Regions from separate parts of the Pseudogulbenkiania sp. FW507-F1 genome, predicted to be linked through region 2. Evidence: riboswitches for the same ligand, from Rfam matches in the RefSeq annotation. Region 2 holds a riboswitch; each other region holds the start of a gene.
What was found. A riboswitch is a leader RNA that binds a small molecule or an ion and turns the genes downstream of it on or off. The one in region 2 is predicted to bind glycine.

Region 1 (7,610 bases), on a different contig from region 2:
TCAGCTTGACCTGGCCCATGTGCGAGACGTCGAACAGCCCGGCGGCGGCACGGGTGTGCTGATGTTCCTTCAGGATGCCGAGCGGATACTGCACCGGCATCTCGTAGCCGGCGAACGGCACCATCTTGGCGCCCAGCTCGACGTGCAACGCGTAGAGCGGGGTGCGGGAAAGCGTTTCAGTGTGGCTCATGCTGAGCTCCTTGATTCTCAAACACGCGGCGGCCTCGCCACCGCATGCGGATTTCTTCGTTGGGGCACCGGATGCCGCCAGCCTCGCCGGACGGCATGCTCAGCCAGCGGCGCACGGCGCCGACGTTGGCCGAAGCGGGGTCTCCGGACCCTCCGTTCCGTTACCGGCGGTACACCGGAAAGGCGGCGCACAACTGCGTCACCTGGGCGCGCACCGAGGCGATCACCTCCTCGTCGCCGAGGTGGTCGAGCACGTCGCAGATCAGCGTCGCGGTGCGTGCCGACTCGTATTCGGTGAAACCGCGCGTGGTGATCGCCGGCGAACCGATGCGGATGCCGCTGGTGACGAACGGGCTTTGCGGATCGTTCGGCACCGCGTTCTTATTCACCGTGATGTGCGCCCGGCCCAGCGCCGCGTCGGCGGCCTTGCCGGTGATGCCCTTGTGGATCAGCGACAGCAGGAACAGGTGATCGTCGGTGCCGCCGGACACCACTTCGTAGCCGCGCTCCTGGAATACCGTGACCATGGCGCGGGCGTTGGCGATGACCCGTCGCTGATAGTCTGCGAATTCCGGCAGCAGCGCCTCTCTAAAAGCGACAGCTTTTGCCGCAATTACGTGCATCAGCGGGCCGCCCTGGATGCCGGGGAACACCAGCGAGCTGAACTTCTTCTCCAGCTCTGGGTTGCTCTTGGCCAGAATCAGGCCGCCGCGCGGGCCGCGCAGGGTCTTGTGGGTGGTGGTGGTGACGACGTCGGCGGACGGCACCGGGTTCGGGTACAGCCCGGCGGCGACCAGGCCCGCGACGTGCGCCATGTCGACGAACAGGTAGGCTCCCACCGAGTCGGCGATTTCACGGAAACGGGCGAAATCCAGCACCCGGGCGTAGGCGGAGAAGCCGGCCACGATCATCTTCGGGCGGTGTTCTTCGGCCAACCTTTGCACTTCGTCGTAGTCGATCAGCCCGGTGTCCGGGTTGAGGCCGTACTGCACCGCGTTGTAGAGCTTGCCGGAGAAGTTGACCTTGGCGCCGTGGGTGAGGTGGCCGCCGTGCGCCAGGCTCATGCCGAGCACGGTGTCGTGCGGCTCCAAGAGCGCCATGTAGACGGCGGCGTTGGCCTGGCTGCCGGAGTGCGGTTGCACGTTGGCGTAGTCGGCGCCGAACAGCTGCTTGGCGCGATCGATGGAGAGCTGCTCGACCACGTCGACGTGTTCGCAGCCGCCGTAGTAGCGCTTGCCCGGATAGCCTTCGGCGTACTTGTTGGTGAGCACCGAGCCCTGCGCCTGCATCACGCGCGGACTGGTGTAGTTTTCGGAGGCGATGAGCTCGATGTGGTCTTCCTGGCGCTGGCGTTCCGCCTCCAGCGCGTTCCACAGTTCGTCGTCGAAGCCTTCGATGTGCATGTCTTGGGTATACATCTGCATTCTCCTCTGGCGCGGTTGCCGCCAAAGCGGCAACCCTCGGCCGGGCAGGGTCAGTTCGGGTAGTCCGACAGCGGGGGGCAGGAGCACACCAGGTTGCGGTCACCATGGACGTTGTCGACACGGCTCACCGGCGGCCAATACTTGCCGGGCGCCGAGCGCGCCACGCCGTGCGGATACACCGCCTGCTCGCGCGAATAGGCGTGATCCCATTCGCCCACCAGCTCGGCCGCCGTGTGCGGCGCGTGCTTGAGCGGGTTGTCGTGCGCATCCAGCGTGCCGGCCTCCACCGCGGCGATCTCGGCTCTGATGGCAATCATCGCGTCGATGAAGCGGTCCAGCTCGGCCTTCGACTCCGACTCGGTCGGCTCGATCATCAGCGTGCCCGCCACCGGGAAGCTCATGGTCGGTGCGTGGAAGCCGAAATCGATCAGGCGCTTGGCCACGTCGTCCACGCTGATGCCGCTGGCGTCCTTCAGGGGGCGCAGGTCGACGATGCACTCGTGTGCCACGCGCCCGTTCGGCCCGGTGTAGAGGATCGGGTAATACGGCGCCAAGCGGCTGGCGATGTAGTTGGCGTTGAGGATCGCCAGCTCGGTGGCGCGCTGCAGCCCTGCCGCCCCCATCAGCGTGATGTAGGTCCAGGTGATCGGCAGGATGCTGGCGCTGCCGAACGGTGCCGCCGACACCGCGCCGCCGCCGGCGAGCCCGCCCTGCCGATGGCCCGGCAGGAACGGCGCCAGATGCGCCTTGACGCCGATCGGGCCGACACCCGGACCGCCACCACCGTGCGGAATGCAGAAGGTCTTGTGCAGGTTGAGGTGCGACACGTCGCCGCCGAAGCTGCCCGGCTGCGCCAGGCCCACCAGCGCGTTCATGTTGGCGCCGTCGATGTAGACCTGGCCGCCGTGCGCGTGCACCACGTCGCAGATCTCGCGCACGCGCTCCTCGAACACGCCGTGGGTGGACGGGTAGGTGATCATGATCGCGGCCAGCTCATGGCTGTGCTGCGCCGCCTTCGCCTTCAGATCATCGACGTCGACGTTGCCGGCGTCGTCGCACTTGACCACCACCACCTGCATGCCGACCATCTGCGCCGAGGCCGGGTTGGTGCCGTGCGCCGAGGAGGGGATCAGGCACACGGTGCGCTGCCCCTCGCCACGGCTGGCGTGATAGGCGCGAATCGCCAACAGGCCCGCGTATTCGCCCTGCGAGCCGGCGTTCGGCTGCAGCGACACCGCGTCGTAGCCGGTCACCGCGCACAGCATCGCCTCCAGCTCCTGCGTCAGCGCACGGTAGCCCTCGGCCTGCTCGGCCGGCGCGAACGGGTGCAGCCTGGCGAACTCGGGCCAGGTGATCGGCAGCATCTCGCTGGTGGCGTTGAGCTTCATGGTGCAACTGCCCAGCGGGATCATGGTGCGATCCAGCGCCAGGTCCTTGTCGGCCAGCGCGCGCAGGTAGCGCAGCATCTGCGTTTCCGAGTGATGGCTGTTGAACACCGGGTGGGTGAGGAAGGCGCTGCCGCGCTTGAGTTGCCCCGGCAGCGCATCCGGCGTGGCCGCCTCCAGCGCGGCAAAATCCGGCACCGGCTTGCCCTGGGCAAAGATCGCCCACAGCGTCGTCACGTCCTCGGCCGTGGTGGTCTCGTCCAGCGCGATACCGAGGCGCTGCGCGTCGATGACACGCAGGTTGATCGAGTAGGAGCGGGCGCCGGCATGCAGCGCAGCGGTCTGCGCGCCGCCGTCGACGGTCAGCGTGTCGAAGCAGTACTCGGTCGGCACGCTGTAGCCGAGCTGGCGCAGGCCGGCCGCCAGGGTCACGGTCAGCCGGTGCACGCGCCGGGCGATGGTGCTCAGCCCCTGCGGGCCATGGTAAGCCGCGTACAGTCCGGCGATGTTGGCCAGCAGCACCTGCGCGGTGCAGATGTTGCTGGTCGCCTTCTCGCGGCGGATATGCTGTTCGCGCGTCTGCATCGCCAGCCGCAGGGCAGGGCGGCCGTGCGCGTCGATCGACACCCCGACCAGACGGCCCGGCATGCTGCGCTTGAAGGCGTCGCGGGTCGCCAGGTAGCCGGCGTGCGGGCCACCGAAGCCGAGCGGCACGCCAAAACGCTGCGTGGTGCCGATCGCCACGTCGGCGCCAAATTCGCCCGGCGGGGTCAGTAGCGTCAGCGCCAGCAAGTCGGCGGCCACCACCGCCAGCGCGCCCTTGGCATGCGCCGCGTCGATTACGCCCTGGTAGTCGTGGATGTCGCCGAACGTGCCCGGATACTGCAGCAGCACGCCAAAGCAGTCGACACCGGCCAGATCGCGGCGCGGGTCACCCACCACCACCTCGATGCCGATCGGCTCGGCGCGGGTGCGGATGATCTCGATCGTCTGCGGATGGCAGTCGGCCGCCACGAAAAACACCGGGCTCTTCGATTTGGCCAGGCGCTGGCAGAAGGTCATCGCCTCGGCCGCCGCCGTGCCTTCATCCAGCATCGAGGCGTTGGCGATCTCCATGCCGGTGAGGTCGGCGATCATGGTCTGGAAATTGAGCAGCGCCTCCAGACGGCCCTGCGAAATCTCCGGCTGGTACGGGGTGTAGGCGGTGTACCAGGCCGGGTTCTCCAGCACGTTGCGCTGGATCACCGGCGGGGTGTGGGTGTCGTGGTAGCCCATGCCGATGAACGACTTGAACACTTTGTTGCGGCTGGCGATGTCGGCCAGCTTGTGCAACGCCTCGGCTTCGGTGCAGCCCGCGGCGAGGGCCAGCGGCTCGTGACGGCGGATCGCCGCCGGCACCACTTGCCGGATGAACTCGTCCAGCGAGCCGACATTCAGTTCAGCCAACATCTCGGCCTGTTCACCGGCATCCGGGCCGATGTGGCGGCGCACGAACAGCTCGCGCTGCGTGAGGGAATCAAACGTAGCCATGACCCATCCCCCTATGCGCCGATGTAGGCGTGGTAGCCGGCGGCATCCATCAACCCGGCCAGTTGCTCCGGGTTGTCGATACGCATGCGGAAGAACCAGCCCGCGCTTTCCGCCGCCTCGTTCACCAGGCTCGGCTCGTCGGCCAGCGCGTCGTTGACGGACACGACGGTGCCATCCACCGGAATTTTGATCTCGCCGGCGGCCTTGACCGATTCGATGGTGGCCGCTTCCTCGCCCTGGGCGAAACGATCGCCCTCCCGGGGCAGCGCCACGTAAACCAGGTCGCCCAGCAAGTTCTGGGCGTAGTCGGTGACGCCAACGGTGGCGCTACCGTCCGCCTCCAGGCGCAGCCATTCGTGGGATTCGGTGTATTTGATGTCGCTCATTGCTCTCTCCTGACAGGGTTGCGTGAAGTGAAACGGGCCAACGCAAGCCTGGAGTACAACGGCGAAAGCAGGGGACGATCGGGGGATCGGCATCCGGACTTTAGCGGGGCATTCCAGGCGGCGTGAGCCTGATGCCCCCTCTGTCCATTTGCCTGAGAGATTACGGACCCGGACGGGAACGCTTTTCCTTCGGCGAGGCCTCGTGGGCCTACTCTCCAGAGAGCTAGTCGATGCGGCAGTCCTTTTGCCTGAGAGTTTCTGGGGCGATTCCCCTTCGGCGCCGCCACATGGCGGTCTCTCCTGTCACATCCCGATAGCTTGATGCCCAATCTAGAGGAGGGGTTCCGGGACTGTCAACAGCAAAACACCCGCGCCGCCGAGGCCAGATACGCGGCACCCGTCGCGCGCCGCCGCCAATAGCTGGCGCAAACCCAGACCAGACGGGCCTCTCGGCATCAAAGGCCCGGCCCGATACTTCGGTATTTGGCGAAGTACATATCTGAACATTGCTATTCAACACTCGCCCCGCAACAGCGGACATGGAGACGCGCGACCGTTCTCGAGGGGGGCGCAACTCCCTCGGGGGAGACTCACCGTCTGCCCAGGTAAAGACCATCGTGAAGACGAGCCGGGCATGAGGTTTCAGCGTTCCATGCATCACGTCAGGTGCGGACAATCCCGAACACCGGGACGGCCTCGTCGCCGTTCGAAAAATTGACACTCTCGGGGAACGGAAAACCGGTGGTGCAGTCTACTCATTCGTCTGTCGAGAGAGCACCCTCGACTCAACTGGAAGGAACCCGATGGCCAAACCACCACGCACCAACCCGGTAGCCAAATTCGCACAACGTCTGCAGCGCTGTGCCACCTTTACAGATCGAAAGAAGCGAGCCAGGCAAGGCTATGCCAAGCATAAGAAACAGGCGGGAAGTTTTACTCTCCCGCCTTTTTTATTGAGCTGGAATCTGGCGTCAGCCACGAGCCCAAAGTCCGATTCCACACGACTCCTGCCCAGCTTGTAATGCCTCGCCTTGCCAACATGGGCAAGGGGCGCTCCATCAAGCCAAGATTTCAGATGCCAGCTATCAGGTCAGGCTGTAGAGCGCCTGAAAACCAACGCGACAAATCACTGCTCTTCACGTGATGTCGCCGATACCGCCTTCTTCAAACTTTCGTACAAATCTGGAAATTGCGTCTTGAGAAGACCAATGACCTCCATGTCCTCACGGTTGATGATGGCAAGGTCAACTTGCTCGATATGCACCAGGCGGAACAGTTCCCGCACCGGGCGCGGCATGTTTCGGCCCGACTCGTAGCGCGACCCTCCAGATTGAGTGACGCCGATCAGGCTCCAGAATTGCACCTGGTTCAGCCCTCGCTTCAGACGAACTTCGCGAGGATGAGGTAGGGCTTTGTGCGATGTCATCATTGGGCTCCTGTTTGTGGGTGCCGCAATGATAAATGGGGAGTGGGTAGCCTCACCTCAGGCAAATTGCAAATATTTGTTAATAAATATGCCATTTATTTAATAACACTCGCCGCAAACACCGTTCCTCGATCGTCCACGCGATACCAAACAAACCGGCCGGCAGCGGCCTCAAGCAAGCTCGCTGGGTGTAACAACGCGGCCTCTACGACAGACCATCCTGGCAACAGGATGAATCAACAAGCGACAAGGCGACGTGTACGACATGGCGGCGGCAAATAGGGCAGAGTCGCCAGGAAAAACACCGGGAGAGCCGCTATCAGACAGCGCGGCCCGATACGGAGAGGGCACGGTTCCTGCCGGGTTTGGAGTGCGGGGCCGAACCCTTGGATGCCCCCCTTAGGCCGGGCCGTTCAATGAGCGGACTCAGTCGCTGGCACGGGTGGGATGAAATTCTCAACCCACTCCTGGAAGGCTTCGGCCGGCATCGGCTTGGCGATGAAGTAGCCCTGTGCATAGTCGCATCCCAGTCGGGACAGTTGCTCCCAGTGCTCCTGGGTTTCAATGCCTTCGGCCACGGTTTTGCGGCCCAAGTCACGCACGAGATCGATGGTGGAGCGCACGATCATCGCCGAGTCTTTGCTGCGGGACATGTTCGCCACGAATGACTGGTCGATCTTGATATAGTCCACCGGCAACTTCTGCAGATAGTTCAATGAAGAATAACCGGTGCCAAAATCGTCGATATAGAGCGGAATGCCCCCAGCGTGCAGGCTATGTAGAATACCAAGCGCCAATTCGGGATCTTCCATGACGGAACTCTCGGTGATTTCCACCTCCAGCCAGCCAGGTCCAATCCCACGGGCAGCCTGCCACAGGCGGATCTTGTCCAACAGACTCTCATCATGCAGACTGCGTGCCGACAGGTTGACGGCAATGGGAACGGCGCAGCCTCGGGCATGCCAGCTTTGCAACAAATCAAGCGTGGCACCAATGACCCACTCCGTCAGTGGGCGAATCAGGCCGGTATGCTCAGCCAAACCAATGAACATGGCGGGTGTCAGCAGGCCAAGCCGCGAATGGTGCCAGCGCACCAGCGCTTCAGCGCCACTCACCCGGCCCGTGGCAAACTCGACCTTGGGCTGCAGGTATACGCGCAGTTCTCCTCCTTCGATAGCCCGCCGCAACTCGCCCACCATGACCAGACGGTCAGCCTGAGCATGGGCCTCTCCAGGGTCGAATACCACATGGCTCAAACCACGCTTCTTGG
Region 2 (7,610 bases):
TGCTTCTGCGCGAGCGGCAGGTCGCGTTCGTCGTAGTCGTGGCTGCACAGCGTCGGCAGCCAGTCCAGCGTCAGGCCGGCGTGCTGCGACAGCACCGGGATGGCGCCGAAGGTCATGGTGGTGGGGCACAGCGTGCCGGCCTCGATCTGGGCCTGCAGCAGGAAGGCGGCGGCGCGCGCCACATGGGCGCCAGGCCGGGGCTCCTCCCACGGCGCGCAATGCAGGCCACGCTCGACGATGCCGCGCATCAGCATGTGCCAGGCGGGGTGGAACTCCACCTCGTCGAGCCGAAAGCCCTGAGCGTCGAAGCCGTGCAGCAAGGGGGGATAGCGGTTGGCGAGCCGACCCAGCTCGAAGCTGCCACGCCGCCCCAGCAGCGCGCCGCAGTCGAACAGCGGCTCGCGCGCCCACGCCGCGCCCTCGCGCACCACCCCTTCCTGCAAGGCGACATCGCTGCTGAAGAGGTTGTAGTCGACCAGAGGCGGCGGCTGGTTCAAGACTTCGCGGGCAGACGGGGGCATGCGGATTCTCCTGGCGGAGCACGCTGGCCGAGGGTGCGCCGGCCACCATGTCCTTTTGCAGCCTAGACCCGCCACCCGCCCCCGGCAAGCAACAGACCGGCAAACAAAAACGGCTCCCCGCGATGGGGAGCCGTTTGCCGTCAAAGGTTGGCCGAAGCGGTGCGACACACCGGCTCCGACAGCGCCTGACGCTTACTCGTACTCTTCGACCGACGGGCAGCTGCACACCAGGTTGCGGTCGCCGTAGACGTCGTCGATGCGGTTCACGCTCGGCCAGAACTTGTTGTCCAGCACGTACGGCAGCGGGAAGAAGGCTTCTTCGCGGCTGTACGGGCGGGTCCACTCGCCGGCGATGTCGGCCTTGCTGTGCGGCGCGTTCACCAGCGGGTTGTTGTTCAACGGCCAGACACCGTTCTGCACCTTGTCGATTTCCTGGCGGATGGCCACCATCGCGGCGATGAAGTGGTCCAGTTCGGCCTTGGATTCGGACTCGGTCGGCTCGATCATCAGCGTGCCCGCAACCGGGAAGCTCATGGTCGGGGCGTGGAAGCCGTAGTCCATCAGCCGCTTGGCCACGTCCACCTCGGTGATGCCGGAGGCGGCCTTGAGCGGACGCAGGTCGATGATGCACTCGTGCGCCACACGGCCGTTGCGGCCGGTGTACAGCACCGGGTAGTGCGCCGACAGGTTCTTCATCAGGTAGTTGGCGTTCAACAGCGCCATCTCGGTGGCGTGCTTCATGCCTTCCGCGCCCATCATGCGGATGTACATGAAGGAGATCGGCAGGATCGACGCGGAACCGAACGGTGCCGCGGCAACCGCGCTCTGGCCGGCCACGGCGCCCGGTACTTCGGACACCACGTGGTTGGCCATGAACGGCGCCAGGTGCGACTTCATGCCGATCGGGCCCATGCCCGGGCCGCCGCCGCCGTGCGGGATGCAGAAGGTCTTGTGCAGGTTCATGTGCAGCACGTCGGCACCGATGTCGGCCGGGCGGGTCAGGCCCACCTGCGCGTTCATGTTGGCGCCGTCCATGTACACCTGGCCGCCGGCCGCGTGCACGATCTCGCAGATTTCCTTGATGCCTTCCTCGAACACGCCGTGGGTGGACGGGTAGGTGATCATCAGCGCGCCCAGGTTGGCCGCGTGCTGCTCGGCCTTGGCACGGAGATCGGCCATGTCCACGTTGCCGTTGTCGTCGGTCTTCACCACCACCACCTGCATGCCCAGCATCTGCGCGGTAGCCGGGTTGGTGCCGTGCGCGGATTGCGGGATCAGGCAGACGTTACGGTGCGCTTCACCACGGCTGGCGTGGAAGCGGCGGATCGCCAGGATACCGGCGTATTCGCCCTGCGCGCCGGAGTTTGGCTGCATCGAGATAGCGTCGAAGCCGGTGATGGCCAGCAGCTGCTGTTGCAGCGCCTCGATCATTTCCAGATAGCCGGCGGCCTGATCGCGCGGGGCGAACGGGTGCATGTTGGCGAATTCCGGCCAGGTGATCGGGATCATCTCGCTGGTGGCGTTGAGCTTCATGGTGCAGCTGCCGAGGCTGATCATGGAGTGGTTCATCGCCAGGTCGCGGTTTTCCAGCTTCTTGAGATAGCGCAGCATCTCGTGTTCGCTGTGGTGGGTGTTGAACACCGGGTGCGACAGGATGGCGGATTCGCGCTTCAACGCGGCCGGGATGGCGTCGGCAGCGGCGGCATCCAGTGCGGCAACGTCGGCCGGCTTGCCGGTGAAGATTTCGATCAGCTGAGCCAGGTCGGCTTCGCTGGCAGCTTCGTGGAAAGCCACGCCCAGCACGCCGTTGCCGGCGTCACGCAGGTTGATGCCGGCAGCCAGCGCGGCGGCATAGACCTTGGCCGCATCCGCGCCCAGCTCGACCTGTACGGTGTCGTAGAAGCGGTCGAACACCAGCTTGCCACCAGCCGCCTTCACCGCGTGGGCGAAGATGGCCGCCAGGCGGTGGATGCGGGCGGCGATGCGCTTCACGCCCTCGGCGCCGTGGTACACGGCGTACATGCCGGCGATGTTGGCCAGCAGCACCTGCGAGGTACAAATATTGGAGTTGGCCTTCTCGCGGCGGATGTGCTGCTCGCGGGTCTGCAGCGCCATGCGCAGCGCGGTCTTGCCCTTGGCATCGACCGACACGCCGATGATGCGGCCCGGAGCGGAGCGCTTCATCTCGTCCTTGAACGCGAAGTAGGCGGCGTGCGGGCCACCGAAGCCCATCGGCACGCCAAAGCGCTGGGTGTTGCCCACCGCCACGTCGGCGCCCATTTCGCCCGGCGACTTCAGCGCCACCAACGCCATCACGTCGGCCGCGACGATGGCCAGCGCGCCCTTGGCCTTGACCGCGGCGATGTACGGGGTCAGGTCCAACAGTTCGCCGGATTCGCCCGGGTACTGGAACAGCGCGCCGAAGTAGTCGCCGTTGCCGGCCTCTTCCGGATGGCCCAGCACCAGTTCGAAGCCGAAGTACTCGGCACGGGTCTTCATCACGTCCAGCGTCTGCGGCAGCACGCGGCTGTCGACGAAGAACTGCTCGGACTTGGACTTGGACACGCGGCGCGCCATAGCCATGGCTTCGGCGGCGGCAGTGGCTTCGTCCAGCAGCGAGGCGTTGGCGATTTCCAGCCCGGTGAGATCGATGATCATCTGCTGGAAATTCAGCAGCGCTTCCAGGCGGCCCTGGGCGATTTCGGCCTGGTACGGGGTATAGGCGGTGTACCAGCCCGGGTTTTCCAGCACGTTGCGCAGGATCACACCCGGGGTGAGCACCGGGTAGTAACCCAGGCCGATGAAGGATTTGTTCACCACGTTCTTGCTGGCGACCGCTTTCAGGTCGGCCAGCGCGTCGGCTTCACGCTGCGCCGGCGGCAGGTCCAGCGCGCGGTTGAAGCGGATGTTGGCCGGTACGGTCTGGGCCACCAGGTCCTCGAAGGAGCCGGCGCCGACGTAGGCCAGCATCTCGGCCTTCTCGGTCTCGCACGGGCCGATATGGCGTTCGATGAATTCGTTGTGGTTAAACAGGGTAGAGAGTGTCATGTTGCAAGTATCCGGATGCAAGAGGACTATGGGCCGGCGCCGCCGGCCCCATAAAAACAAAAGCCTCGCGCCCTGGGACGCGAGGCCGGTTCGGCTCGATCAGGCGCCGATTTCCTGGGCGTACTGTTCGGCGTTGAGCAGCTTGTCGAGGTCGGCGACGTTGCTCGGCTTGACCTTGAAGAACCAGCCCTGGCCGTACGGCTCGCTGTTGGCCAGTTCCGGCGCGGCTTCCAGTTCACCGTTCACGGCCACCACTTCGCCTTCGATCGGCGCGTACACGTCGGAAGCGGCCTTCACCGACTCCACCACGCCAGCCTGTTCGCCGTCACCCAGCACGGCACCCACTTTCGGCAGCTCGACGAACACGATGTCGCCCAGCAGTTCCTGGGCATGTTCGGTAATGCCCACGGTCACGGTGCCGTCTGCTTCCAGGCGCAGCCATTCGTGGCTGGATACGTATTTCAATTCGGCGGGGATTTGGCTCATTACTGCATCTCCAATGTAGAAAAGGTTGATGACGGGGCCTTGCCGCCCCGTCCGGAAGCGGGCCTGGCCCGCCTCCACTCAGTCCGGATACTCGGCTTAATTAAAGACTTTTTTGCCGTTGCGAACAAACGGCATCTTGACCACGCGCACCTCGGTCAGCGTGCCGCGCAGATCGACCTGGGCGGTCTCGCCGGTCGCAGCCGGTACGCGGGCGATGGCGATGGAATGCTTCAGCGTCGGCGAGAAAGTGCCGCTGGTGATGACGCCTTCGCCGGCGCCCTCGACCACCACCTTCTGCCCCTCGCGCAGCACGCCGCGCCCTTCCAGCACCAGGCCGACCTGCTTCATCGCGACGCCGGCGGCTTTCTGCGCTTCCAGCGCCTGACGGCCGATGAAGTCGCGCTCGGCCGGTTCCCAGGCGATGGTCCAGCCCATCCCGGCCGCCAGCGGCGACACGGTCTCGTCCATGTCGTGGCCGTACAGGTTCATGCCGGCTTCGAGACGCAGCGTGTCGCGCGCGCCCAAACCGATCGGCGCCACGCCGGCCGCCAGCAATTCGCGGAAGAAGGCCGGCGCCTCGGTGGCCGGCACCATGATTTCCAGGCCGTCTTCGCCGGTATAGCCGGTTCGCGCAAAGAACCAGTCGCCTGCAGGCAAGCCCTGGAAGATTTTCAGAGATTTAATAGCGTCTGCCAGCGTCGGCTTCACCGAGCACACTTTGGCAATGGCGTTGGGGCCTTGCACGGCCAGCATGGCCAGATCGCGACGCACCTTCAGCGTCACATCGAAACCGGCTTTCTGCTGCTCCATCCAGGCCAGGTCCTTGTCGGTGGTACCGGCGTTGACCACCATGCGGTAGCCGTACGAAGTCAGATAGACGATCAGGTCGTCCACCACGCCGCCGTCGGCGTTGAGCATGCCGGAATACAGTGCCTTGCCCTCGAAGCCCAGCTTGGCGACGTCGTTGGCGATCAGCTTCTGCAGCCAGGCCTTGGCGTCCGCACCGGTGATGTCGATCACGGTCATGTGGGAGACATCGAACATGCCGGCGTCGCTGCGCACCTGCTCGTGCTCTTTCAGCTGCGAGCCATAATGGATGGGCATTTCCCAGCCGGCAAAATCGACCATCTTGGCGCCGGCGGCGAGGTGTTCGTCAAACAGGGGGGTACGTTTCGGGGCCGTCATGCGGAGTCCTTCAGGGTGCGTTCATCCTTCTATACACCCCTCTGTCCCTACACCTGAGATTTTCCGACTGGTGCAGCACCAGCCGTTAGCCCCTTCGGTGGGCGCCTGGAACCAGGCGCCGCTCTCCAGATTCGGCGGGCCGCCCATGGAACGACGGCCCGATCCTCGCAGTCCTTTTGCCTGAGCGATTGCGGGTGCACTTGCGCCTTCGGCGGCGGCCGGCTTGCGCGGCCACTCTCTCCTGCTAGATGGGGCAAGATTATCGGCGCTGGCCGCCGGTCTGGCAAGCCGCACGCGGCTGCATGCCGCGATTATGTAGGCGCAGCGCCACGTTACTTCCCCACACAATAACCAACAGCAGCCCTTCCCCGACCAAGTTGGCCGAAGCCCGGCTCACACCGTCACCGGCCCGGCCGGCACCTTGTCCAATGACCAATGCCCGCGCGCCCAGGCCCACAACTCGGCCAGGCTGCCGCATTCGTTCGGCGGCACATGCCCGAGGCGCTGCAACGCACGGCGCAGCTCCGCTGCCGCTGCCGCCGGGGCAATCGCCGGCGCCAGCGTCTGCTTGGACAGCTTCTCGCCGGCCGCGTTGACCATCAGCGGCAAGTGGCAGTAACTCGGGGTAGACACTCCCAGCGCCCGCTGCACGGCGATCTGGCGCGGCGTCGACACCAAGAGGTCGGCGCCGCGCACGATATCGGTGACGCCCTGCGCGGCATCGTCCACCACCACCGCCAGCTGGTAGGCCCAGAAGCCGTCGGCACGCAGCAGCACGAAATCGCCAATGTCGCGCTCCAGATCCTGGCGGTACTCGCCCTGCAAGCGATCGACGAACACCGTCTCGCCCGGTGCCACGCGTAGCCGCCAGGCACGGCCGGCGCGCCCCGCCACGCAGCCGTTGCGGCAGGTTCCCGGGTAGACGTAGCCGTCCACCCCGCGGCGAGCGTGTGCCGCGATCTCCTTGCGCGTACAGCCACAGGCGTACGCCAGGCCATCGCGGGTCAGCTGGTCCAGCGCGGCGCGGTACAGCTCGTGGCGCCGGCTCTGGTATTCCACTGCGCCATCCCACTCGAAACCCAGCGCCTCGAGCGTCTGCAGGATGGCCGAAGCAGCGCCGGCCACCTCGCGCGGCGGGTCGAGGTCCTCCATACGCAACAGCCAGACGCCGCCGCGCGTGCGCGCCTCCAGATAGCTGCCGACGGCGGTGGTCAACGAACCGGCATGCAATAAACCGGTCGGACTGGGGGCAAAACGGCCACGATAGGGCAAGGAGGGAACGAAGCCAGACATCATCGGAAAACAGCCGGGAAAATCAAACGATGGCAAAATTGGCTAGACTGTTGAGTGTCAGCGCCCAAATCGCCAAAGGAAAATGCAATGGCCTACGTTGTAACCGAAGCTTGTATCAAATGCAAATACACCGACTGCGTCGATGTCTGTCCGGTCGACTGCTTCCATGAAGGCCCCAATTTCCTCGCCATCGACCCGGACGAATGCATCGATTGCACCCTGTGCGTCGCCGAGTGCCCGGTCGAAGCGATCTACGCCGAAGACGACGTACCGGCCGACCAGTTGCATTTCATCGAGATCAACGACCGGCTGTCCAAAGTCTGGCCGGTGATCGCCGCCAAGAAGGACCCCCTGCCGGATCACGAAGACTGGGCCAAGGTCACCGGCAAGACCCAGTACCTGGAAGAATAATTAAGGGGCCATCAGGCAAAACCCTGCTGGCGTTATTGCACTCGCATGCGAATCCTTCGCCGGACAAATCCCTGCGTGCCAATCTTTGAATTGGCTCAGCGATAGATTTGCACGCAGAGATTGGCCCGGCAAGCCCTTGCCATCCTGCCTGTACGGTGCACACACCACGACCAGTGCCCATAGCCGTGATCGCGGGGACGGCAAGCGGCTCGGCTCACGCCAGCGGTAGCCGCACCTCGAAGCAGGCGCCCCCGCCCTCGCGGTTGCCCGCACACACGCTGCCGTGCAGTTCCTCCACCACTTTCTTGACGATGGCGAGCCCCAGCCCGGTCCCCCCGGAGCGCGTGGTAAAGAACGGTTCGAACACCCGCTCCAGCAACTCGTCGCCCAGCCCCGGGCCCTCGTCGACCACGCACAGCCGCACTGCGCCGCCCTCCAGCCGGGCGCCCAGCACCACGCACTGGCCTTCTACGGAAAAGTGCAGCGCGTTCTCCAGCAGATTGACCAGGATGCCCACCAGCGCCTTGCGGTCTCCCGCCACCCGCACCGGCTCGCCCAGCGCAAAGTCACAGTCCAGCCGCACCGCCCGCGCGGCGTAATGAGGCTGCACCACGGCACGGACTTCTTCCAGCAACCCGGCCACGTCCAGCAGCTCGAGCTCGCTCA
Region 3 (7,610 bases), on a different contig from region 2:
TGCTGAGGAGGAAGACCATGATTCGCATCCGTACCCTGTTGTTGGTGCTGTCGGTCGGCAGCGGCCTGCTGGCGCCGGCTCGTGCCCAGACCGTGCCAGCCTTTGCCGGCGTGCCTCTCCCCGTGCACGGCAGCCAGGTCGCCGTGCTCGCCGGTGGCTGCTTCTGGGGTGTCGACGCGGTGTTCAAGCACGTCAAGGGCGTCACCAGCGTGGTCTCGGGCTACTCGGGCGGCAGCGCCGCCAGCGCCCAGTACGAGACCGTCAGCAGCGGGACCACCGGCCACGCCGAATCGGTGAAGATCACCTACGACTCCGCCAAGGTATCGTACGGCCAGCTGTTGCAGGTGTTCTTCGCGGTGGCGCACGATCCGACCGAGCTGAACCGACAGGGGCCGGACCACGGCACGCAGTACCGCTCGGCGATCTTCTATGCCGACGCCGGCCAGAAACAGGTGGCGCAGGCCTATATCGCGCAGCTGGACAAGGCGCGCGTGTTCGGCCAACCCATCGTCACCCAGGTGGTGCCGCTCAAGGCGTTCTATCCGGCCGAGGGTTACCACCAGAACTTCCTGGCGCTGCACCCGGACAACCCTTACATCGTGATCAACGATCTGCCCAAGCTCGACGCCCTGCGCCGCGCGTTTCCGGCGCTGTATCGCTGAGGCGGGCCAGACAAAAAAAGACCCCCCGGCGAGCGGGGGAAGGGACGTCAGAGGAAGGGTGCCGAGGGCACGCGGTCAGCATTCCACGATGTTGACCGGCACCTCGACAATGTTCACGGCCAGGCCGCCGCGGGCGGTTTCCTTGTACTTGGTGCTCATGTCGCGACCGGTGTCGCGCATGGTCTTGATGACGCGGTCGAGCGAGACGAAGTGCTGGCCGTCGCCGCGCAGCGCCATGCGCACCGCGTTGATGGCCTTGACCGAGGCCATGGCGTTGCGTTCGATGCAGGGCACCTGCACCAGGCCGCCCACCGGGTCGCAGGTGAGGCCGAGATTGTGTTCCATGCCGATCTCGGCGGCGTTTTCCACCTGCTCCGGGGTGCCACCCATCACTTCGGCCAACCCGCCCGCTGCCATCGAACAGGCCGAGCCGACTTCGCCCTGGCAGCCGACTTCCGCCCCCGAGATCGAGGCGTTGAGCTTGAACAGGATGCCGATGGCGCCGGCCGTCAACAGGAAGCGCACCACGCCGTCTTCATTGGCGCCGGGCACGAAGCGGGAATAGTAGTGCAGCACCGCCGGCACGATGCCGGCCGCGCCGTTGGTCGGCGCGGTCACCACGCGGCCGCCGCCGGCGTTCTCTTCGTTTACCGCCAGCGCGTAGAGGTTGACCCAGTCGATCACCGTGAGCGGGTCGCGCAGGCTGGCCTCGGGCGCCGCCAGCAGCTTGCGGTGCATATCGGCGGCGCGGCGCTTGACTTTCATGCCGCCGGGCAGGATGCCTTCGTGGGCGCAGCCGCGTTTCACGCACGCCTGCATCACGTGCCAGATGTTGAGCAGGCCGGCGCGCACTTCTTCCTCGCTACGCCAGGCCAGTTCGTTCTCCAGCATGATCTGGCTGATCGGCTTGTTGTGCTCCTTGCACAGCGCCAGCAGCTCGGCGGCGTTGTTGAAGGGATGGCGCAGCTCGGTGGCGCCGGGCGGCACGAAGCCGGCCTCCACCGCCGCCTCGTCCACCACGAAGCCACCACCTACCGAGTAGTAGGCGCGCTTGTCGAGCACGTTGCCGGCGTCGTCGCGGGCCTCGAAGGTCATGCCGTTGGGGTGGAAGGGCAGCGACTTGCGCTTGTGCAGCACCAGGTGCTCCGGCTCGGTGAACACCACTTCGTGCTGGCCGAGCAGCGACAGCCGTTTGTTGCTGCGGATTGCTGCCACCATGGCCGGCACCGCGTCGGTGTCGACTTCGTCCGGTAGTTCGCCCTGCAGGCCGAGCAGTACCGCCACGTCCGAGCCGTGGCCCTTGCCGGTGGCGCCGAGTGAGCCGAACAGCTCGCTGCGCACGCTGGCCACTCTTTCCAGCAGGCCGTCCTTCTCCAGCCGGGCGACGAACTGGCGCGCGGCACGCATCGGCCCCACGGTGTGCGAACTGGACGGGCCGATACCGATCTTGAACAGGTCAAAGACGCTGATTGCCATGGTTGCTTCTCTTGCTACGGCACCCCGCTAGGCGGGGGCCTGATGAATTCGGGAGACAACCCCCGGCCGTTTCCGGCCGGGGTAAAACTTGATCAAGGGTCACGATCCTGCCACGTTTCCGAGAGGGCTGTTGGCATTGTCCTCATCGCAGGATGGGAAATCCATCGATGATGGGTTCCTCTGAATTGCCCCCATCCTGCGGCGTGCGCGACCGATCGTGAGGCGGGTTCTTAGCCGCGGTACACCGGGAAAGCTGCGCACAGCTCGGCCACCTGGTGCTTGACGCGCTCGATCACCGCCGGGTTCTCGATGTCGTCGAGGATGTCGCAGATCCAGCCGGCCACGCGCTCCACTTCGGCTTCCTTGAAGCCGCGCGTGGTGACGGCCGGGGTGCCGATGCGGATGCCGCTGGTGACGAACGGGCTTTGCGGGTCGTTCGGCACGGCGTTCTTGTTCACCGTGATGTGCGCCGCGCCCAGTGCCGCGTCAGCCGCCTTGCCGGTCAGCCCCTGGCTGATCAGCGACAGCAGGAACAGGTGGTCGTCCGTCTTGTTGGACACCACGCTGTAACCGCGGTTCTGGAACACCGTGACCATGGCGCGGGCGTTGGCGATGACCTGTTGCTGGTAGGCCTTGAATTCCGGCTGCTGCGCCTCGAGGAAGGCCACCGCCTTGGCGGCGATGACGTGCATCAGCGGGCCGCCCTGGATGCCGGGGAACACCAGCGAGTTGAACTTCTTCTCCAGCTCCGGGTTGCTCTTGCACAGGATCAGGCCGCCGCGCGGGCCGCGCAGGGTCTTGTGGGTGGTGGTGGTGACGACGTCGGCGAACGGCACCGGGTTCGGGTAGAGCCCGGCGGCGACCAGGCCGGCGACGTGCGCCATGTCGACGAACAGGTAGGCACCGACGCTGTCGGCGATTTCGCGGAAGCGGGCGAAGTCGAGCACCAGGGAGTAGGCGGAGAAGCCGGCCACGATCATCTTCGGCTTGTGTTCTTCGGCCAACCTTTGCACTTCGTCGTAGTCGATCTCGCCGGTGTCCGGGTTGAGGCCGTACTGTACCGCGTTGTAGATCTTGCCGGAGAAGTTGACCTTGGCGCCGTGGGTGAGATGGCCGCCGTGCGCCAGGCTCATGCCCAGCACGGTGTCGTGCGGTTCCAAGAGCGCCATGTAGACGGCGGCGTTGGCCTGCGAGCCGGAGTGCGGCTGCACGTTGGCGTAGTCGGCGCCGAACAGCTGCTTGGCGCGGTCGATGGCGAGCTGCTCGACCACGTCGACGTGCTCGCAGCCGCCGTAGTAGCGCTTGCCGGGGTAGCCTTCGGCATATTTGTTGGTGAGTTGCGAGCCCTGCGCCTGCATCACGCGCGGGCTGGTGTAGTTTTCGGAGGCGATCAGCTCGATGTGATCTTCCTGGCGCTGGCGCTCGGCCTCCAGCGCGTTCCACAGGGCGTCGTCGAAGCCGGCAATCTGCATATCCTGGGTAAACATGTGCTGTCCTTGTTGTTGCAGGGCCGGCGGCCAATGGCGGCCGCCGCGTGCCCGGTCGTTGGTGTCGACCTGTGGCCCGCACGGGCGAGGGAAGGGGTAAAGGGCGGGTGCAACGGCACGGACGCGGGTCCCCATCCGACACAGGTCAGATGACGCCCCCTCTGTCCTTTTGCCTGAGAGATTACGGCGGGGTGACGGGCACCCGGCCATGCTTCCTTCGGCGAGGCCTCACGGGCCTACTCTCCAGAGAGCCGAACGACATTGCGGTTCTTTTGCCTGAGAGTTTCTGGGGCGATACCCCTTCGGCGCCACCGCTCAAGGTGGTCTCTCCCGCAATGTTTGACGCGGCTGGTGCCGAATCTAGAGATGCCGCCGCAGCCTGTCAACGTGATTCGTCACGCGCCGGCGGCGGCACGGACGCGGCGCAGCGGGCAGGGTGTCGGCGGTGCCCGCCGACGCGGGGAGCCGGCGGGGAGAATAGTCGCTTTGGTGACGAAACTGGTCGGCTGTTGAGCTGCCGAGCCGCTACCGCCGGGCCGATGCGCGCCGGCCCTGCTCGGGGCCGGTGTCGGGTCGATGCAACACTTCCGGTGCGTGCCGGCAGGCTCATGCCGGCGCGGCTGCCACGGGGGCTGAGGCGGCGCTCAGCGTCGGGTAGAGCCGCACCACCTCGCCGATGATCAGCAAGGCTGGCGGACGCACGCCGGCCGCCGCGATGCGTGCCGGCAGGGTGGCCAGGTCGGCGCTGACGATGCGCTGCTGCGGCGTGGTGGCGCGCTCGATCACGGCGGCGGGGGTGGTGCCGGGGCGGCCGTGGCGCATCAGCTCGGCACAGATGCGCGCCGCTTCGGCCAGGCCCATGTAGATCACCAGGGTTTCCTCGGCGCCGGTGTGGCGCGTCCACTCGAGTTCGTCTTCGCCGTCGCGGCGGTGGCCGGTGACGAAGCTCACGCCTTGGGCGTGGTCGCGGTGGGTGAGCGGGATCAGCCCGCGCGCCGCGGCACCGCAGGCGGCGGTGATGCCGGGGATCACTTCGCACGGAATGCCGGCCTCGGCCAGCGCCTGGACCTCTTCGCCGCCGCGGCCGAACAGGAACGGGTCGCCGCCCTTGAGGCGCGCCACGCGCCGGCCCTGGCGTGCCTGGCGGATCAGCAGGGCGTTGATCTCGCCCTGCGGCAAGGTGTGGCGGCTGGCTTCCTTGCCGACGTCAATGCGCCAGGCCGAGGGCGACGCCAGTGCCAGCACGGCGGGGTCGACCAGGTGGTCGTACAGCACCACCTCGGCTCGTTGCAACCGGGCCAGTCCCTTGACCGTGATGAGCTCCGGATCACCCGGTCCGGCGCCGATCAGACAGACCGTGCCGGGGGGAAAGTCGTCGTTGGCGGAGGCGGTCTGAGCGGCGCTGGCGGCCGCTGCCGAGAGGGGGGGAGAGGCGGGGTGGTTCATGCGGACTCCTGCAGCAAGGCGATGACAATGGCGCAAGTGTAGGAATGGCGCGGCCGGGAAATCGTTGATTCGCATCAATGTCGTAAACATGTATCGCCCATACAGTTTACCCCAGGCACCGGGTGTTTCCGGTGATATGTGATAGGAGGCCGTATGAGCGCCAGCTTCACCAAGTCGACCGCCCGCAATATTTTCTATGGTGGGGCGGTGTTTTTCTTTCTGTTGTTTCTTGCATTGACGTTCGATACCACCCAGGCGCTGCCCAAGCGCGACAACCGCGTCAACCTGACCGAGCAGGTCGCGCGCGGCAAGAACATCTGGGAGACGCGCAACTGTATCGGCTGCCACACCCTGTTGGGTGAGGGCGCCTACTTTGCGCCGGAACTGGGCAACGTCTACCAGCGCCGCGGACCGGAGTTCATCAAGGCCTGGATCAAGGGTCAGCCGACCGGCGCCCCGGGTCGTCGCCAGATGCCGCAGTTCCATCTGACCGACGGCGAACTGGACGACCTGGTCGCCTTCCTCAAGTACAGCTCCGAGATCAATACCAACAACTGGCCGCCCAACATCGAAGGCTAAGGCTGCCGAGCGGGATGAATTCTTGTCAGATTTAGGGAGATTCGCATGAGTACCTCGACCACGGCGGTTCTCGACACCCCTCGGGGTGTGGAGGAACACGCCGCCACCCGGCTGAAATACCGCTCGCAGGCGGTAGCCAAGCCTTACTTCATTGCCGCCATCGGGCTGTTCTTCGGCCAGATCGTGTTCGGCCTGATCATGGGCCTGCAGTACGTGATCGGTGATTTCCTGTTCCCGGAAATTCCGTTCAACGTGGCGCGCATGGTGCACACCAACCTGTTGATCGTGTGGCTGCTGTTCGGCTTCATGGGCGCCGGTTACTACATGATTCCGGAGGAGTCGGAACGGGAGCTGCACAGTCCTAAACTCGCCATCATCACCTTCTGGGTGTTCCTGGTGGCGGGCGCCCTGACCATCGTCGGCTACCTGTCGGTACCGTACGCCACGCTGGCCCAGCTGACCCATAACGAGATCCTGCCGACCATGGGACGCGAGTTCCTGGAGCAGCCCACCATCACCAAGGTGGGGATCGTGCTGGTGGCGCTGTCCTTCCTCTACAACCTGTCGATGACCGTGCTGTCCGGCCGCAAGACCAGCGTCAGCCTGGTGATGATGCTGGGGCTGTGGGGCCTGGCGATCTTCTTCCTGTTCTCGTTCTACAACCCGACCAACCTGGTGCTGGACAAGTACTTCTGGTGGTACGTGGTGCACCTGTGGGTGGAAGGCGTGTGGGAACTGATCATGGGCGCCATGCTGGCCTTCGTGCTGATCAAGGTGACCGGCGTCGACCGCGAGGTGGTGGAGAAGTGGCTGTACGTGATCATCGCCATGACGCTGATCTCCGGCATCATCGGCACCGGTCACCACTACTACTGGATCGGTACCCCGGGGTACTGGCAGTGGTGGGGCTCGATCTTCTCGGCGATCGAACCGATTCCGTTCTTCATGATGACGCTGTTCGCCTTCAACATGGTCAACCGTCGCCGTCGCGAACATCCGAACAAGGCCGCCGTGCTGTGGGCCCTGGGGACCGGTGTGATGGCCTTCCTCGGCGCCGGGGTGTGGGGCTTCCTGCATACGCTGGCTCCGGTGAACTACCTGACGCACGGCACCCAGCTCACCGCCGCGCACGGTCACATGGCCTTCTACGGTGCCTACGCCATGGTGGTGATCACGATGATCTCCTACACCATGCCCAAGCTGCGTGGTCGCGAGGCCAACAGCCGCGGCGCCCAGAAACTGGAGATGGTGTCGTTCTGGCTGATGACCCTCGCCATGGTGGCCATCACGCTGTTCCTGACCGCCGCCGGCTACGTGCAGGTGTCGCTGCAGCGCATGGGTACCACGCCGATGCCGTTCATGGCCGCTCAGGACCATGCCGCGACCTACTACTGGCTGCGTGAAGCCAGCGGTGTGGTGTTCTTCATCGGTCTCGCGCTCTACATCATCAGCTTCTTCGTCAAGGGCAAGACCGACGAAGCCGCCCACTGAGTGTGTGTAGCTAAAGGCGGCCCGGGGGGATTCGGGTCGCCTTTTTTTATCGGAAGCCGGTTTGGCCCGCTGCGTGTGCGATGCGGGGCCGGGCCGGACCCTGGGAGGCAAATATGAACCAGAGCGTAACCCTGTCGGCTTCGGCCAACCCGCGCGAGGTGCCGGGCGATCTGGCGATGTGGTTCTTCATCCTCGCCGAGCTGCTGGTGTTCGGGGTGTTCTTTCTCGCCTACGGCTATGCCCGGGCGCACGACCCTGCCACCTTCGTCGCCGGCCAGCGCCAGCTGGCGCTGGGCGTGCCCACCGTCAATACCCTGCTGCTGATTGCCGGCAGCGCCAGCGTGTCGGCGGCGGTGCGGGCCTTCGTGCTCGATCGCCAGCGCACCGCCCGGCGTCTGCTGTGGCTGACCGTGGCGCTGGGAATGGGCTTCGTGGTGCTCAAGTGCGGCGAGTTCGCCGGCAAGTTCGC

Region 1: it holds a riboswitch for glycine, as region 2 does, so the genes downstream of both, gcvH (glycine cleavage system protein GcvH) here and gcvT (glycine cleavage system aminomethyltransferase GcvT) in region 2, are expected to answer to the same signal.
Region 3: it holds a riboswitch for glycine, as region 2 does, so the genes downstream of both, glyA (serine hydroxymethyltransferase) here and gcvT (glycine cleavage system aminomethyltransferase GcvT) in region 2, are expected to answer to the same signal.

Annotation. Positions count from the first base shown of each region.
Region 1 covers NZ_JBYSWM010000004.1:99,725-107,334, forward strand. The annotation lists gene gcvT (glycine cleavage system aminomethyltransferase GcvT) at 1-190, opposite strand, end outside; gene glyA (serine hydroxymethyltransferase) at 351-1,607, opposite strand; gene gcvP (aminomethyl-transferring glycine dehydrogenase) at 1,664-4,528, opposite strand; gene gcvH (glycine cleavage system protein GcvH) at 4,540-4,914, opposite strand; glycine riboswitch at 5,141-5,227, opposite strand; gene AC3WG5_RS04000 (DUF7230 family protein) at 5,718-5,936, shown strand; gene AC3WG5_RS04005 (helix-turn-helix domain-containing protein) at 6,041-6,340, opposite strand; gene AC3WG5_RS04010 (EAL domain-containing protein) at 6,754-7,610, opposite strand, start outside.
Region 2 covers NZ_JBYSWM010000025.1:35,821-43,430, forward strand. The annotation lists gene AC3WG5_RS15170 (isovaleryl-CoA dehydrogenase) at 1-521, opposite strand, end outside; gene gcvP (aminomethyl-transferring glycine dehydrogenase) at 714-3,569, opposite strand; gene gcvH (glycine cleavage system protein GcvH) at 3,669-4,055, opposite strand; gene gcvT (glycine cleavage system aminomethyltransferase GcvT) at 4,152-5,240, opposite strand; glycine riboswitch at 5,272-5,379, opposite strand; glycine riboswitch at 5,399-5,494, opposite strand; gene gluQRS (tRNA glutamyl-Q(34) synthetase GluQRS) at 5,634-6,536, opposite strand; gene fdxA (ferredoxin FdxA) at 6,621-6,944, shown strand; gene AC3WG5_RS15200 (sensor histidine kinase) at 7,159-7,610, opposite strand, start outside.
Region 3 covers NZ_JBYSWM010000028.1:3,805-11,414, forward strand. The annotation lists gene msrA (peptide-methionine (S)-S-oxide reductase MsrA) at 18-662, shown strand; gene AC3WG5_RS15745 (L-serine ammonia-lyase) at 738-2,138, opposite strand; gene glyA (serine hydroxymethyltransferase) at 2,369-3,625, opposite strand; glycine riboswitch at 3,880-3,968, opposite strand; gene cobA (uroporphyrinogen-III C-methyltransferase) at 4,232-5,071, opposite strand; gene AC3WG5_RS15760 (c-type cytochrome) at 5,225-5,650, shown strand; gene AC3WG5_RS15765 (cbb3-type cytochrome c oxidase subunit I) at 5,696-7,141, shown strand; gene AC3WG5_RS15770 (cytochrome c oxidase subunit 3 family protein) at 7,255-7,610, shown strand, end outside.